2 regions of the Enterobacter sp. SA187 genome follow, and region 2 is predicted to be linked to the other one. Evidence: predicted binding sites of a transcription regulator. Region 2 holds the regulator's gene; the other holds the start of a gene.
The links. The regulator LexA, encoded in region 2, represses DNA repair genes until DNA is damaged. The targets are predictions, from matches to a motif close to TNCTGTATGTACATACAGNA.
Positions count from the first base shown of each region.

Region 1 (8,109 bases), 580 kb from region 2:
GCCGGTCACGCGAAAGCGCTGGATCTGCGTCTGGTGGATTTCAACGGCGGTACGCTGCGTAACGCCATTCCGCGTGAAGCTTTCGCCACCGTAGCCGTGTCTGCTGACAAAGCTGATGAGCTGAAAACCCTGGCGAGCACTTACCTCGACATTCTGAAAAACGAGCTGGAAGCGAAAGAGAAGAACCTGAACGTGGTTCTGGAAGCGACCACCACGGATAAAGCGGCGCTGACCAGTCAGTCTCGCGATGCGTTCGTGCAGTTGCTGAATGCCACCCCGAACGGCGTGATCCGCAATTCCGACGTGGCAAAAGGCGTGGTGGAAACCTCGCTGAACGTTGGCGTGGTGACCATGCAGGACGACAGCGCAGAGATCATCTGTCTGATCCGTTCGCTGATCGACAGCGGTAAAGAGTATGTGGTCAGCATGCTGGAATCCCTCGGGACGCTGGCTGGCGCGAAAACCTCCGCCAAAGGCAGCTACCCAGGCTGGCAGCCGGACGCCAGTTCACCGGTGATGGCGCTGGTACGCGAAACCTATCAGCGTCTGTTTGATAAAACGCCGAACATTCAGGTGATCCATGCGGGTCTGGAATGTGGTCTGTTCAAAAAACCATATCCGGATATGGATATGGTTTCTATCGGGCCTACCATAACCGGGCCTCACTCGCCGGATGAGCAGGTGCATATTGAAAGCGTGGGCCAGTACTGGACGCTGCTCACTGAACTGCTGAAGGCGATCCCGGCTAAGTCGTAAGCTTTGTGATAAACGCCCGGCGGCGCTTCGCTTGCCGGGCCTACAACAGCTCGCCCGTGCAATGTTGTACGGGATTGCCGGGCCTGCATGAACACTGTAGGCCGGGTAAGCGCAGCGCCACCCGGCACGTTTCCCCCAATTAAAGCCCCAGCACCAGTTGCCGCTCCAGCTGTGGATCGAGCAGCGTAACGTGCAGCCCCACCAGCCTGACGCCCCGCCCTCCCCGCCGTTCATCCCAGGTTTTTCTGGCGATGGCGAGCAAATCGGCTTTGTTTAAGCGCGGCCAGACGTGCTCCTGGGTGGTGAGCTGAAAATCATTGAATTTTAACTTCACCCCCTGACGGGCAATGCGCAGATCCGGTTTAACCTTTGCCAGCCGCCGTTCTAGCTCGTCATAAAGAAAATCAATTTGCGCTTCGCATTCTGACCACTCATGAATATCGTCTGCCAGCGTGCGCTCCACGCCGACCGATTTGCGTAACCGCTCGCTGGTGATCTCCCGCTCGTCGATCCCCTGGCTGCGCTCCCACAGCACGCGGCCAAATTTGCCAAAGCGCTTGAGCAGCATAGCGAGATCGGCGCGCTGTACGTCTTCGCAGGTGCGCAATCCCAGCTTTTCCAGCTTCGCCGCCGACACTTTGCCGACGCCGGGAATTTTCGATAAGGGTAACGTGCGCAGAAACTGCGACACCTCGTTCGGGGTGATGACGTACTGACCGTTGGGCTTGTTAAGATCGGAGGCAATTTTCGCCAGAAACTTTACCGGCGCAATGCCAGCCGAGGCAGTGAGCTGAAGTTCATCAAAAATGGCCTGGCGGATCTGCCGGGCCATCAGCGTGGCCGAGCCCTGACAGTGCACGCTGTCGGTGACATCCAGATAGGCTTCATCAAGGGAAAGGGGTTCAACGTGCGAAGTGTAACGGGCAAAAATCTCCCGGATATGCGCGGAAGCTTCTTTATAGGCATCAAAACGACCGGGTAACAGAGTGAGATGCGGGCAGAGCTTCAGGGCCATCGCCGTGGGCATGGCGCTGCGCACGCCAAATTTGCGCGCCGGATAGTTGGCTGTGCTGATCACGCCGCGTCTTTCCCGGCTGCCGCCGATGGCGAGGGGAATATCACGCAGCGCGGGGTTGTCGCGCATTTCCACTGCTGCGAAAAAGCAGTCCATATCAACGTGTATTATTTTACGCATCGCAGACCCTCACCCATACTGGATAAGTATACAGCCTTACTGCCGTTTATGAGAAGCAGTTGTAATGATTTTGTGAGCAATGGGATAATCAACGGCAATGGCGCAATTAAACATAGTGTAAACGCGCTTATCCGGACTTGCGAAAAACTACCGGGGTGCTAATGTGAGCGCTCCTGACACAGATTAGTCTGATTTCGGATCCCTTTTGCCGTCCTGGCAATGTGAATTACGTTTTATCAAGGAACCAGCAGTATGCGCAAAATCGCATTATTTCTTGCGATGCTTTTGATCCCGTGCGTCTCGTTTGCCGGGCTGCTTAGCAGCAACAGTTCAACCACGCCGGTCAGCAAAGAGTACAAGCAGCAGTTAATGGGGTCGCCGGTTTACATCCAGATCTTCAAAGAAGAACGCACCCTTGATCTCTACGTCAAAATGGGCGAGCAGTATCAGCTTCTTGATAGTTATAAGATCTGTAACTATTCAGGCGGACTGGGGCCGAAACAGCGTCAGGGCGATTTCAAAAGTCCGGAAGGCTTTTATAACGTTCAGCGCAGCCAGCTGAAGCCGGACAGCCGCTTCTATAAAGCCATCAATATCGGTTTCCCGAACGCCTACGACCGTGCTCACGGTTATGAAGGCAAATACCTGATGATCCATGGCGCCTGTGTCTCTGTCGGCTGCTATGCGATGACCGATTCCGGCATTGATGAGATCTTCCAGTTTGTGACCGGCGCGCTGATTTTTGGTCAGCAAAGCGTGCAGGTGAGCATTTACCCGTTCCGCATGACCGACGCCAATATGGCGCGTCATAAATACTCTTACTATGCCGATTTCTGGAAGCAGCTGAAGCCGGGATATGACTATTTCGCCAGCACCCATCAGCCGCCTGTTGTGTCGGTGGTGGACGGGCGTTATGTGGTGAGCAAGCCGATTGCTAAAGGCGCAGTGCAGCCTCAGCTGGCGTCAAACTACACGCTCCCCGAGGCAAAATAAGACCCACTCACCTGGCATGATTTTGTGCCAGGTTTCATTGCCGGTTAACGGCTGAGTGGCGATAACAGTAACCACATCATTCGGTGTGGTTTCTTTCTGGAAGTCGATCTCCACGTCCTGATCCAGCAGCGTCGCCACGCCAAAGGGCGCGCGCCTTGTGATCCAGAACAGATTAGTCGAGCAGTAGGCCATCACGTAGCGCCCGTCCGACAGCAGCATGTTAAACACGCCCTTCTCACGCAACTCTTCCGCCAGCGTCCCGATGTATTTGAACACCGCCGCCATATTGCCTGGCGTACGCGGATAGCGCGCAGTTAATTTATGCAGCAACCAGCAAAAGGCTTTTTCGCTGTCGGTTTCCCCTACCGGGCGGAAGTTGCCGGTTTCCAGCGATTTATAGCCGGTCAGCTGGCCATTGTGGGCGTAGGTCCAGTTGCGACCCCAGAGTTCACGGGTGAAAGGATGGGTGTTTTCCAGCGCCACTTCGCCACGGTTTGCCTGGCGAATATGGGCGATAACGGAGCAGGATTTGATGGGATAATCCTGTACCAGCTTTGCTATCGGCGAGTTATAGCTGGGCTGTGGATCTTTGAACGTGCGACAGCCTTTGCCTTCGTAAAAGGTAATACCCCAGCCGTCTTTATGCGGCCCGGTGCCGCCTCCGCGCTGTACAAGCCCGGTAAAGCTGAAGCAAATATCGGTAGGCACATTGGCGCTCATCCCGAGCAGTTCGCACATACAACACCTCCACCACGCTTCGGGGGCGTCTGCCCCCGATGAGAGTTATGCTTTAACCATCTCTTTTTCGATTAACTGGATCAGGATATGGATCACTTTGATATGGATTTCCTGAATACGATCAGCATAACCGAAATGCGGCACCCGGATTTCAATATCCGCAGAACCGGCCATTTTGCCGCCGTCTTTACCGGTCAGGGTGATCACCTTCATGCCCTTTTCACGCGCAGCGGCAATAGCTTTGATCACATTGCCGGAATTACCGGAGGTGGAGATCCCCAGCAGCACGTCGCCTTCACGGCCCACGGCTTCCACGTAACGCGAGAAAACATAATCGTAACCGAAATCATTGCTGACGCAGGAAATATGGCTGACATCAGAAATAGCGATTGCCGGATAGCCAGGACGGTTTTCACGATAACGACCGGTCAGCTCCTCGGCAAAATGCATGGCATCGCAATGTGAACCGCCATTACCGCAGGAAAGTACCTTACCGCCCGCTTTGAAACTGTCTGCCAGCAGTACCGCCGCGCGCTGAATGGCGTGGATATTGGCTTCATCTTTCAGAAAATTGGCCAGCGTTTCCGCCGCTTCGTTCAGTTCGTTACGAATCAGATCCTGGTACATGAGGGTATCCTTAAAAATGGATGAGGTTAACTCGTCGCAGTGTACCGGATAGCGTTTCGGGCGAGAAGTATAAGCCTGACATATCACCGGGCCTTTTCGGTTTTCGTGCGCTTCCCTGCCCTAACAATGTGAACCAGGTTGTAATTATCTTGTAAACACATTGCTAAATAAAATGACATCCACTACAACCATAACATCACAAGTGGTCAGACCTCCTACAAGACAGGGAGCAATTTTCTATGATGATTTTGAGTATCCTCGCAACCGTGGCGCTGCTCGGCGTGCTGTTTTATCACCGTGTCAGTCTGGTATTAAGTAGCGTTATTCTGCTGGCGTGGACCGCCTTGCTGGGCCTGACGGGGTTATGGTCCATCTGGGTGCTGTTGCCGCTGGCGATCATACTGGTGCCGTTCAATGTGCCATCCATGCGCAAGTCCATGATGTCGGCACCGGCCTTCCGCAGCTTCCGCAAAGTGATGCCGCCGATGTCGCGCACGGAAAAAGAGGCGATTGATGCAGGTACCACCTGGTGGGAAGGCGATCTGTTCCAGGGTAATCCTGACTGGAAAAAGCTGCATAACTATCCGCAGCCTCGTCTGACCGCTGAAGAGCAGGCGTTTATTGACGGGCCGGTGGAAGAAGCCTGCCGCATGGCGAACGACTTCCAGATCACCCATGAGATGGCGGATTTGCCGCCGGAACTGTGGGCGTTCCTGAAAGAGCACCGTTTCTTTGCGATGATCATCAAAAAAGAGTACGGCGGCCTGGAATTCTCCGCCTATGCGCAGTCCCGCGTGCTGCAAAAACTGTCCGGCGTTTCCGGTATTCTGGCGATCACCGTCGGCGTGCCTAACTCATTAGGTCCGGGGGAGTTGTTGCAGCACTACGGTACCGATGAGCAAAAAAATCACTATTTGCCGCGCCTGGCGCGCGGGCAGGAGATCCCCTGCTTTGCCCTGACCAGCCCGGAAGCGGGTTCAGATGCGGGCGCGATCCCGGATACCGGTATCGTCTGTATGGGTGACTGGCAGGGGGAGCAGGTGCTCGGTATGCGCCTGACCTGGAACAAACGCTACATTACCCTCGCCCCTATCGCCACCGTACTGGGTCTGGCGTTTAAACTCTCGGATCCGGAAAAACTGCTCGGCGGTGAAGTGGATCTGGGCATTACCTGTGCGTTAATCCCCACCAACACGCCGGGCGTGGAAATTGGCCGCCGTCACTTCCCGCTGAACGTGCCGTTCCAGAACGGCCCGACCCGCGGCGACGATATTTTCGTGCCTATTGATTACATTATCGGCGGTCCGAAAATGGCCGGTCAGGGCTGGCGTATGCTGGTGGAATGTCTGTCGGTGGGTCGCGGTATCACGCTGCCGTCCAACTCTACCGGTGGTCTGAAATCGGTGGCGATGGGCATCGGCGCTTATGCCCATATCCGTCGCCAGTTCAAAGTAGCGATCGGCAAAATGGAAGGTATTGAAGAGCCGCTGGCACGTATTGGCGGTAACGCCTATGTGATGGACGCGGCAGCATCGCTCATCACCTACGGCATTATGCTCGGTGAAAAACCGGCCGTGCTGTCAGCCATTGTGAAATACCACTGTACCCATCGCGGTCAGCAGTCAATCATTGACGCCATGGATATCGCAGGCGGTAAAGGCATTATGCTGGGCGAAGGCAACTTCCTGGCGCGCGCCTATCAGGGCTCCCCTATCGCCATTACCGTGGAAGGGGCGAATATCCTGACCCGTACGATGATGATTTTCGGTCAGGGCGCGATCCGCTGCCATCCGTATGTGCTGGATGAGATGAACGCCGCGCAGAAAAATGATTTGAATGCCTTTGATAAACTGCTGTTCAAACATATCGGGCACGTCGGCAGCAACATGGTGCGCAGCTTCTGGCTCGGCCTGACGCGCGGCCTGACCAGCCGTTCGCCGGCCCATGATGCGACAAAACGTTATTATCAGCACCTTAATCGCCTGAGCGCTAACCTCGCCCTGCTGTCCGATATTTCCATGGCGGTGCTGGGTGGCAGTCTGAAACGCCGCGAACGTATCTCCGCGCGTCTGGGCGATGTATTAAGCCAGGTGTTCCTCGCCTCTGCGACCCTGAAACGTTATGACGATGAAGGGCGTCACGAAGCGGATCTGCCGCTGGTGCACTGGGGCGTGCAGGATGCGATTTATAAAGCTGAACAGGCGATTGACGATCTGCTGGCTAACTTCCCGAACCGCGCGGTCGCCGGATTAATGAGAGCCGTGATCTTCCCGACTGGCCGCCACTACCTTGCTCCGTCGGACAAACTGGATCATAAAGTGGCGAAGATCCTGCAAACGCCGAGCGCCACCCGGTCGCGTATTGGTCGCGGTCAGTATCTGACGCCGAGCGAGTACAACCCGATTGGTCTGCTGGAAGAGGCGCTGCTGGACGTGATGGCCGCGGACCCTGTCCACCAGCGCATCTGTAAGGAAGCGGGCCGTAATCTGCCGTTTACCCGTCTGGATGAACTGGCGCGTGATGCGCTGGCGAAAGGCATCATTACCGCTGAAGAAGCCGCGATCCTGACAAAAGCCGAAGAGAGCCGCTTACGCAGCATCAACGTCGATGACTTTGAGCCGGAAGCGCTGGCGACACAGCCGGTAAAGCAGTCATCACCGCCGGAGAATATCCGTAAAATCGAAGCCGCCTGACGTTAAAGCGCACTGTCAAACCCCGCCCCGTGCGGGGTTTTTTATTGCCAACACATTCTCTGAACGCCGTGCTACAGTGTGAAAATACGGATCTTCGGGAGACACAATGTGCCTGGTTTGAAAATTACGTTACTGCAACAACCGCTGGTCTGGATGGATGGTCCGGCCAATCTGCGTCATTTTGACAGACAACTGGAAACCCTCACCGGGCGCGATGTGATCGTCCTGCCGGAGATGTTCACCACCGGCTTTGCGATGGAAGCCGCGCAGCAATCGCTGCCGCAGGATGAGGTGGTCACCTGGATGCATGACAAGGCCCGGCAGACCAATGCGCTGGTGGCGGGGAGCGCGGCGCTGCAAAGCGAGCGTGGGCCGGTAAACCGCTTTTTGCTGGTGGAGCCGGACGGTACGCTGCATCATTATGACAAACGCCACCTGTTCCGTATGGCCGACGAGCATCATCATTATGAAGCCGGAAATGAGCGTGTGGTGTTTGAGTGGCGCGGCTGGCGCATTCTGCCGCTGGTGTGTTACGACCTGCGTTTCCCGGTATGGTCGCGCAATCGCAACGATTATGATCTGGCACTGTATGTCGCCAACTGGCCTGCGCCGCGTTCGCTGCACTGGCAGTCGTTGCTGGTGGCGCGCGCGATTGAGAACCTGGCGTACGTGGTGGGCTGTAACCGCGTCGGCACTGACGGCAACGGGCATCATTATCGGGGCGACAGCCGTATTGTCAGTCCGCAGGGTGAGATCTTAGCGACCGCTGAGCCGCATATGGCGACACGCATCGAGGCGGAACTGTCCCTGACGGCGCTGAAGGAGTACCGCGAGAAGTTCCCCGCCTGGCAGGATGCGGATCCTTTTACGCTGGAGTAAATCCGTGCTGCCCTCTTTCTGTCATGAGAGGGCAAAATACAACGATGGTTTCAGAAACGACAAAGCCCTGAATCATTGCTGATTCAGGGCTTTTGAATAGTGGCGGAACGGACGGGACTCGAACCCGCGACCCCCTGCGTGACAGGCAGGTATTCTAACCGACTGAACTACCGCTCCACTGTTCCCGTGGGAACGAGGCGAATATTACGGTTTACCATGCAGGGCGTC
Region 1 covers NZ_CP019113.1:2,081,984-2,090,092, reverse strand. The annotation lists gene pepD (cytosol nonspecific dipeptidase) at 1-756, shown strand, start outside; gene dinB (DNA polymerase IV) at 896-1,951, opposite strand; gene dpaA (peptidoglycan meso-diaminopimelic acid protein amidase) at 2,204-2,944, shown strand; gene BMF08_RS09900 (class II glutamine amidotransferase) at 2,915-3,682, opposite strand; gene lpcA (D-sedoheptulose 7-phosphate isomerase) at 3,728-4,309, opposite strand; gene fadE (acyl-CoA dehydrogenase FadE) at 4,549-7,002, shown strand; gene BMF08_RS09885 (amidohydrolase) at 7,111-7,881, shown strand; tRNA gene BMF08_RS09880 (tRNA-Asp) at 7,982-8,058, opposite strand.
Region 1: the regulator LexA is predicted to act here: its motif matches at 1,968-1,987, upstream of dinB (DNA polymerase IV).

Region 2 (8,109 bases):
TTCACTCAGATGGCGACGCCACTGACGCGCGCCGGGAATGCCCTGGAACAGCCCGAGCATATGACGGGTAATGTGCCCCAGATAGGCCCCTTTGCTCAGTTCACGCTCAATGTACGGATACATGGCGCGCACCACGGCAACCGGATCGGCATCCGCGCGGTCACGACCAAAGATCTCGCGGTCCACGGCGGTGAGGATCCCCGGATTCTGGTACGCCTCGCGGCCTACCATCACGCCATCCATGTGTTCCAGATGCGCTTTCGCTTCCGCCAGTGATTTGATGCCGCCGTTAATCGACATTGTCAGCTGCGGGAAATCGCGCTTCAGCTGGTATACGCGCGGGTAATCCAGCGGCGGGATCTCGCGGTTCTCTTTCGGGCTCAAACCTGACAGCCATGCTTTACGGGCGTGGATAATAAAGGTGTCGCATTCGCCCTTACCGGAGACGGTGCTGATGAAATCACACAGGAATTCATAGCTGTCCTGATCGTCAATGCCGATACGGGTTTTTACTGTGACCGGGATCGACACTACGTCGCGCATCGCTTTTACGCAGTCAGCCACCAGTTGGGCGTTGCCCATCAGACAGGCGCCGAACATGCCATTTTGTACGCGGTCGGACGGACAGCCAACGTTGAGGTTGATTTCATCGTAGCCCCGTTCTTCCGCCAGTCTGGCGCACTGCGCCAGCTGCTGCGGATCGCTGCCGCCCAGCTGTAAGGCGACCGGATGCTCTTCCTCGCTGTACGCCAGATAATCGCCCTTGCCGTGAATAATGGCGCCGGTGGTGACCATTTCGGTGTAGAGCAGCATATCGCGGGACAGCAGACGCAAAAAGTAGCGGCAATGCCTGTCCGTCCAGTCGAGCATCGGCGCGATGGAGAAGCGGGAGGAAGCGAATTGGGTGGACGGAGTTACGGGTGCCATAGCGTACATTTTTGCATCAATATGAAAAAGGGGCGCTACTATAACACACTCATTTCCGGGGTACACATTAGCAGACCGGAGGCGATGCGCCCCCGGTCCGCTTTAACTCAGAAGGTCAGGCTCAGCTGTGCGCCTGCGCCCCAGGTTTCGTTTTCGCCCACGATACCGGTCAGGTCAAGACGCGCGCGTTCAAAGGCCGTGAAGCCCAGACCGCCGGTAAAGACGTTGCTATCGTTATCTTTCACGTCTGCACGGTAACCGGCACGCACCGCCATCCAGTCTAACGGACGGACTTCAGCGCCGACGCCCACATACTGCGAGTTTTCTTCGCTCTTGAAGCCTTTGGTTTCCGTCAGATCGCCATCGGCGGTTACCGTCACCAGATCGTTATGCCATGCCACACCCGCTGTCACCACCGGGCTGATCTGGTAGGTGTCTTTGTAATTTCTCACCTCACCGGTACGGCCGTTACGCACGTTGATATCTTTGGTGTCGATGTCGCGGGAGATCAGGTTCTGCCCGCTCACGCCTACGGTCCAGTTTTCGCCGAAATCTGCCGCAATACCGGCATCGACGTTAAAACCATTGTCGTCGGTACGATAACGGCTGCTTTTGAAATCGTCGCTGTCGTAATCGTAAATGGAGGTGGTGTAGTTATAGACCCAGGTTTTCTGGAATTTCGGCGTTACGCCGATAGAAACCGGAACTTCACCCACCTGGAACTGACGGGCAACAGCGATACCGTAATCCGAGACGATAGCCGCGCGCCCGGAGGCGGTGGAGTTCAGATTTTCGGTGATTTCATCAGAGCCGTTTGGCGACAGCGCGGCATTAAGCGCTTCACCGACGGCCACCAGCCTGCTGTTCTGGATGCTGCGCAGGTAAGTAATATCCTGCTGATCAATGTTCGAACTGACGCGGGCATGCGCATGGGCTTTAGTTACGAAGGCCACCGACAGCACGTCGTTAGGAATACTAACGGCAATGCCAGCGCCGGCACTTGCGCGCGCGGTTTTACCATCAAGGAATTCCAGCTCATCCGCCAGATCCTTAGCGGCGCTCTGGAATTGCCCGATAGTGCCCAGCGGGTTAGCAATAATTTGCGCTGCGGTAAGGTTATCGACAACGTCGCTGTAGCGGTCGACTTTGTCATTAATTTCGTCAATCTCATCCTGAAGATTGTCTTTGTCGGTGATTTGCGCGCCCACGGCTGGCAGGATCACAGTCACGCTGTCATCCGGCTTTGCTTTGGCCAGCAAGGCCGGGTTAATGAGTGCGCCGCTGCCATAGCTCGCGGAAGCAACACCCGTACCACCCATTGCGTCGCCACGCGCTTCTGCCCAGGTATTGGCCGCTGACGCCTGATTTGCCACAAAAAAGGAGACAGCGAGAGTAACCATTGAATATTTGAATGTTTTTTTCACAGTTTGCTCTTCTTTGAATAATTGAACATCTTACCCCGACAGTTATCGCCCGAACGGGGATGAACTATTGCTGTGAACAACGATGTTAAATACGGCTAATTCAATTTAAAGGATGTTTTAACGCTGATGGTCTTATTCACTGCTTTCCCGTTCCGGTGACGGGCCTATTAATTTATAGAAGACGAAATTAATTTCGTGAAGGTTTTCCATCATGGGGGCCGAAAAACTGCGGAGGATGGTCTATCCAGCGATCGTCCCGCGTGGCGGCATAGTCGGGATTGAGCGGGTAATAAATGCGGTTATTTCTTTTATTCGCCTCCCCCACGACCAACAGGCGTACTTCTTCCATGGTGTTATTGATAAAGGTATGGCAAACGCCGGTTCCGGCAGGAAATCCAACGCTGTCGCCCGGTTCCAGTTTCCATAAATAGCCGTTAATCCACGCCTCCGGATTCCCTTCCAGCACATAAATAAACTCCTCCTCATCGCTTTCCGCGTGCGGATACGATGTGCGTCGGCCCGGAGGTAGACGTTCGTGATGGATACCCAGCCGCGTAAGCCCGAGTTTTCGGGCAAGAGGCGCGCCAACAGAAAAACGTTCATCGCTGTCCGGGTAGCCTGATTCGTCGGGACCTTCGAGATCCCGCCAGTGCCGAATACAGTCGGGCTTTTTCATGTCCTTTCTCCTTCATAAATAATGCTTCAGATATAGCACACCTGCGTGCGGATCTCGGCGTTTAAGGCAGAACATGATAAAGTGGATGTTTTCGCACCCGGCCACCAGAGGATGCCCATGGATAAGACCACTTCGCAGGAGATGTTAGCGCAGGCTGAAAAGCTCTGCGTGCAACGCAATGTGCGCCTGACTCCACAGCGCCTGGAAGTATTACGGCTATTAAGCCTGCAGGAAGGGGCGATCAGCGCTTACGATCTGCTGGATTTATTACGGGTATCTGAGCCACAGGCGAAGCCGCCCACGGTGTATCGTGCGCTGGACTTCCTGCTGGAGCAGGGCTTTGTGCATAAAGTTGAGTCCACCAACAGCTATGTGCTGTGTCATCTTTTTGATAATCCGGCCCATACGTCGGCAATGTTTATCTGCGATCGTTGCGGAGCCGTCAAAGAAGAAGCGGCGGAAGGTGTGGAAGATATTATGCATGGTCTGGCCGCGCGAATGGGTTTTGCGCTACGCCATAATGTCATTGAAGCGCATGGTTTATGTGCGGCATGTTCAGAAGTGGAAGCCTGTCGTCATCAGGGTGCCTGTCAGCACGATCACAGCATTCAGGTGAAGAAAAAACCGCGTTAGAAATAAGGTGGGAATGTAGAGAGAGGTTGGTACATCCTTGTACCTTTCGGGCAGGGTAGCTGTAACGCTAATTGCCGCAGAAGTCCGTGATTACCAGCGGTAATCGTGACGGGTTTCCCAGTCACCAACTTCTTTCTCAGCCTGGTCTTTCTGGTAGCCGTAACGCTCCTGAATTTTACCAACCAGCTGGTCGCGTTTACCTTCGATGACAGTCATATCATCGTCGGTTAATTTACCCCACTGTTCTTTCGCTTTACCTTTGAACTGTTTCCAGTTACCGCCGACTTCGTCTTTATTCATAATGATATCCTCATCGTTCGGTTTGAATAAAAATATATTCAGTATCCATCAGTTCGTTCGATTTCTGCTGAACGTGATAATTATTGTAGTTAAGGAGATGTCGAAGCGGAGATTATTCGGAATATTTAACCATCAACGCAATAAAGCGCCAGTGAACTTATGAGAACCAGGTGCCGTGCTGCCAGTGCTGACGCCAGATCCACGCCAGCGTAATCCCACGCAGCGCCAGGAAGACGGTTAACGACAGCCATAAACCATGATTACCGAGCAGCGGTACGCTGAGCAGCGTCAGGGCAAAACCGGCGGCGGCGATGGCCATACTGTTACGCATTTCCGTCCCGCGGGTAGCACCGATAAACATGCCGTCGAGCAGATAACACCATACCCCCACGATCGGTAAAATCACCTGCCAGCCAAGGTAGTGCCCGGCAAGCCGTTGCAGATCCGGCAGGGAGGTCAGCAGCGAAATAATCTGCTCACCGGCCAGCGCGTACACCATCGCAAACGCCAGCGCCACTATCCCCGACTGCCGACAGGCCGCCTGCCAGACGCTGAGCAACTGGCTGCCATCGCGCGCGCCATAGGCCTGCCCGGAATGGGCCTCAACTGCATAGGCAAAACCATCCAGGGCGTAGGCGGTAAAAGTCAGCAGCGTCATCAGCACGGCGTTCACCGCCACGATGTCGCCACCCAGACGCGCGCCCATCACGGTAATGGAACCAAAGCACAGCTGAAGCAGCAGCGAGCGCAGCATGATGTCGCGGTTAAGCGCCAGCAGCCGCCTTATATTGCCGCGCCAGGCGGTCTTCAGCATCGCCAGGCTGATCCCCCGGCGACGCAACCCGCGTTGTACCATCAGCAGGCCGACCACAAAAGTGGCGTATTCCGCAATGACGGTGGCGAGCGCAGCGCCCTGCACGTTCATGTGCAGCCCCATCACCAGCCATAAATCGAGGGCAATATTCAGCACGTTGCCCACCACCAGCAGCACCACAGGCGCGCGGGCATACTGGATACCCAGCAGCCAGCCGAGCAGCACCAGGTTCGCCAGCGACGCCGGGGCGCTCAGCCAGCGGATCTCCAGAAAACGCCGCGCCTGCTCCAGCACCGCGTCGTTGCCGCCCACAATGTGCAGTGTGAGATTAATCAGCGGGGTCTGACAGAGGATGATGGCGAAACCGGCGATCAACGCCAGCAGCAGTGGTTGCACCAGCGCCCGCGCAAGGGCATGGGGATCTTTTGCGCCAAAGGCCTGGGCGGTAAAACCGGTGGTACTCATGCGCAGAAAAAGCAGCAGCATAAACAGGAAGCTGGTGGCCATGGCGCCAACCGCCACGCCGCCCAGATACACCGGGCTGTCGAGATGACCAATGACTGCGGTATCCACCAGCCCCAACAGCGGCACGGTGATATTGGAAAAAATCATCGGCAGCGCAAGACGCCACAACGCTTTGTCGGAAGTCGTCAGAAAGGCCACGTTGAATTACCAGAAGGGAAACGGACGCGCGGCGGCAATCATGATGTTGCCGCCGCGTGGAAAGAAGAGATTAAAGCCACTCACCGTTGCGGATCACGCCGACGGCCAGCCCTTCGATGGTGAAACTCTGCTCGCGCAGGTCAACCACGATAGGAGAAAACTCGCTGTTTTCCGGCAGCAGTTGCACGGTATTACCCTGACGCTTCAGGCGCTTAACGGTCACTTCATCGTCAATACGCGCGACCACGACCTGGCCGTTGCGGGCTTCCTGGGTTTTGTGCACCGCCAGCAGATCGCCGTCCATAATGCCGATATCTTTCATCGACATGCCGCTAACGCGCAGCAGGAAGTCTGCATTCGGTTTAAAGAGATTGGGATCGACCTGATAATGGCCTTCAATGTGCTGCTGCGCCAGCAGCGGTTCACCTGCCGCGACACGCCCGACCAGCGGCAGTCCGTCAACATCTTCAAGCAGTAAACGAATACCGCGGGACGCGCCGGAAACGATCTCCAGCACGCCTTTGCGCGCCAGCGCTTTCAGGTGTTCCTCAGCCGCGTTCGGGGAACGGAACCCCAAGCGCTGCGCGATCTCCGCACGCGTCGGCGGCATGCCTGTCTGGCTGATGTGATCCCGAATGAGATCAAACACCTCTTGCTGCCTGGCCGTTAAAGCTTTCATACCGCCCCCTGGTTGCATATACAGTTATGCTGTGAGTATATACAGGCAAAGTGAAATTTGGAATCGAATTTTGAGCAAAACAGCGGAGTTTGTCGATTTATGCGAGCATTATCGATAATGCGACCACAACAGCATGCCCCAGGTGGCGAGCGCCAGCAGGATGGACATCAGCACCGCCGCCGAGCCCATATCCTTTGCGCGCCCGGAAAGTTCATGAAAATCCGTGCCGATACGGTCCACCACCGCTTCAATCGCGCTGTTCAGAATTTCCACTATCATTACCAGCGCTACCGAGCCGATCAGCAGCACGCGCGTGATAGCGTCCACATCCAGCCAGCAGGCAATGGCAATCGCCAGGATCACCGCTACCGCTTCCTGACGAAACGCCGCTTCGTTGATCCAGGCGGCGCGAACGCCTTTCCAGGAGTACCCTGCTGCTTTTATGATGCGAGTAAACCCAGTGGTATTATTGGCCATCAAAAGAACCTTTTTATGTAATTAGCGTCAATGTCTATGCAAGCAGACCTTGGTACAACAGAATTTACGCGCGCTTTCTGATATTCTTGCGGCGCAACAGGATTATTAACCAGAGGCTTCACATCGTATATGTCCGGCTGGCCACGAATTTACTACAAATTACTTAATTTACCATTAGGCGCGTTGGTAAAAAGCAAGCCCATTCCGGCAGAACCTGCCCAGGAACTGGGACTTGATACCTCACGCCCTATTATGTACGTCTTACCGTACAACTCGAAGGCAGATTTACTGACCCTGCGCGCGCAGTGTCTGGCAAACGATCTGCCCGATCCGCTGGAGCCACTCGAAATCGACGGCACGCTGCTGCCGCGCTATATCTTTATTCACAGCGGACCCCGCGTGTTCACCTGGTACACGCCGAAGGAAGAGTCGATCAAGCTGTTCCATGATTACCTCGATCTGCACCGCAACCACCCCGATCTGGACGTGCAAATGGTGCCGGTGTCGGTGATGTTTGGCCGCTCGCCGGGTCGTGAGAAAGGCGAGGTCAACCCGCCGCTGCGTATGCTTAACGGCGTACAGAAATTCTTTGCTATCTCCTGGCTGGGACGCGACAGCTTTGTGCGCTTCTCGCCGCCGGTTTCGCTGCGCCGCATGGCCACCGAACATGGCACTGACAAAATTATCGCCCAGAAACTGGCGCGTGTCGCGCGGATGCATTTTGCCCGCCAGCGTCTGGCCGCGGTCGGCCCGCGCCTGCCTGCGCGTCAGGATCTGTTCAATAAATTGCTGGCCTCAAAAGCCATTGCCCGCGCGGTGGAAGACGAAGCGCGCAGCAAAAAGATCTCCCATGAAAAGGCACAGCAAAATGCCGTCGCCCTGATGGAAGAGATTGCGGCGAACTTCTCCTATGAAATGATCCGCGTCTCTGACCGCATTCTGAGCTTTACCTGGAACCGGCTGTATCAGGGGATCAACGTCCACAACGCCGAGCGCGTGCGTCAGTTGGCCCACGACGGTCACGAGATCGTCTATGTGCCCTGCCACCGCAGCCACATGGATTATCTGCTGCTCTCCTACGTGCTTTACCACCAGGGGCTGGTGCCGCCGCATATCGCCGCCGGTATTAACCTAAACTTCTGGCCCGCCGGGCCGATTTTCCGCCGCCTTGGCGCGTTCTTTATCCGTCGTACCTTTAAGGGCAACAAACTCTATTCGACGGTGTTCCGTGAGTATCTCGGCGAGCTGTTCAGCCGGGGTTATTCGGTGGAGTACTTTGTGGAAGGCGGTCGTTCCCGTACCGGGCGTCTGCTCGATCCGAAGACCGGCACCCTGTCGATGACCCTTCAGGCGATGTTACGCGGCGGCACCCGTCCTATTACGTTAGTGCCGATTTACATCGGCTACGAGCACGTGATGGAAGTGGGTACTTACGCCAAAGAGCTGCGCGGCGCGACCAAAGAGAAAGAGAACCTGATGCAGATGGTGCGTGGCTTAAGCAAGCTGCGTAATCTGG
Region 2 covers NZ_CP019113.1:1,498,377-1,506,485, reverse strand. The annotation lists gene dusA (tRNA dihydrouridine(20/20a) synthase DusA) at 1-927, opposite strand, end outside; gene BMF08_RS07230 (conjugal transfer protein TraF) at 1,035-2,327, opposite strand; gene BMF08_RS07225 (cupin domain-containing protein) at 2,539-3,027, opposite strand; gene zur (zinc uptake transcriptional repressor Zur) at 3,145-3,660, shown strand; gene BMF08_RS07215 (CsbD family protein) at 3,751-3,960, opposite strand; gene dinF (MATE family efflux transporter DinF) at 4,118-5,437, opposite strand; gene lexA (transcriptional repressor LexA) at 5,508-6,116, opposite strand; gene BMF08_RS07200 (diacylglycerol kinase) at 6,225-6,593, opposite strand; gene plsB (glycerol-3-phosphate 1-O-acyltransferase PlsB) at 6,723-8,109, shown strand, end outside.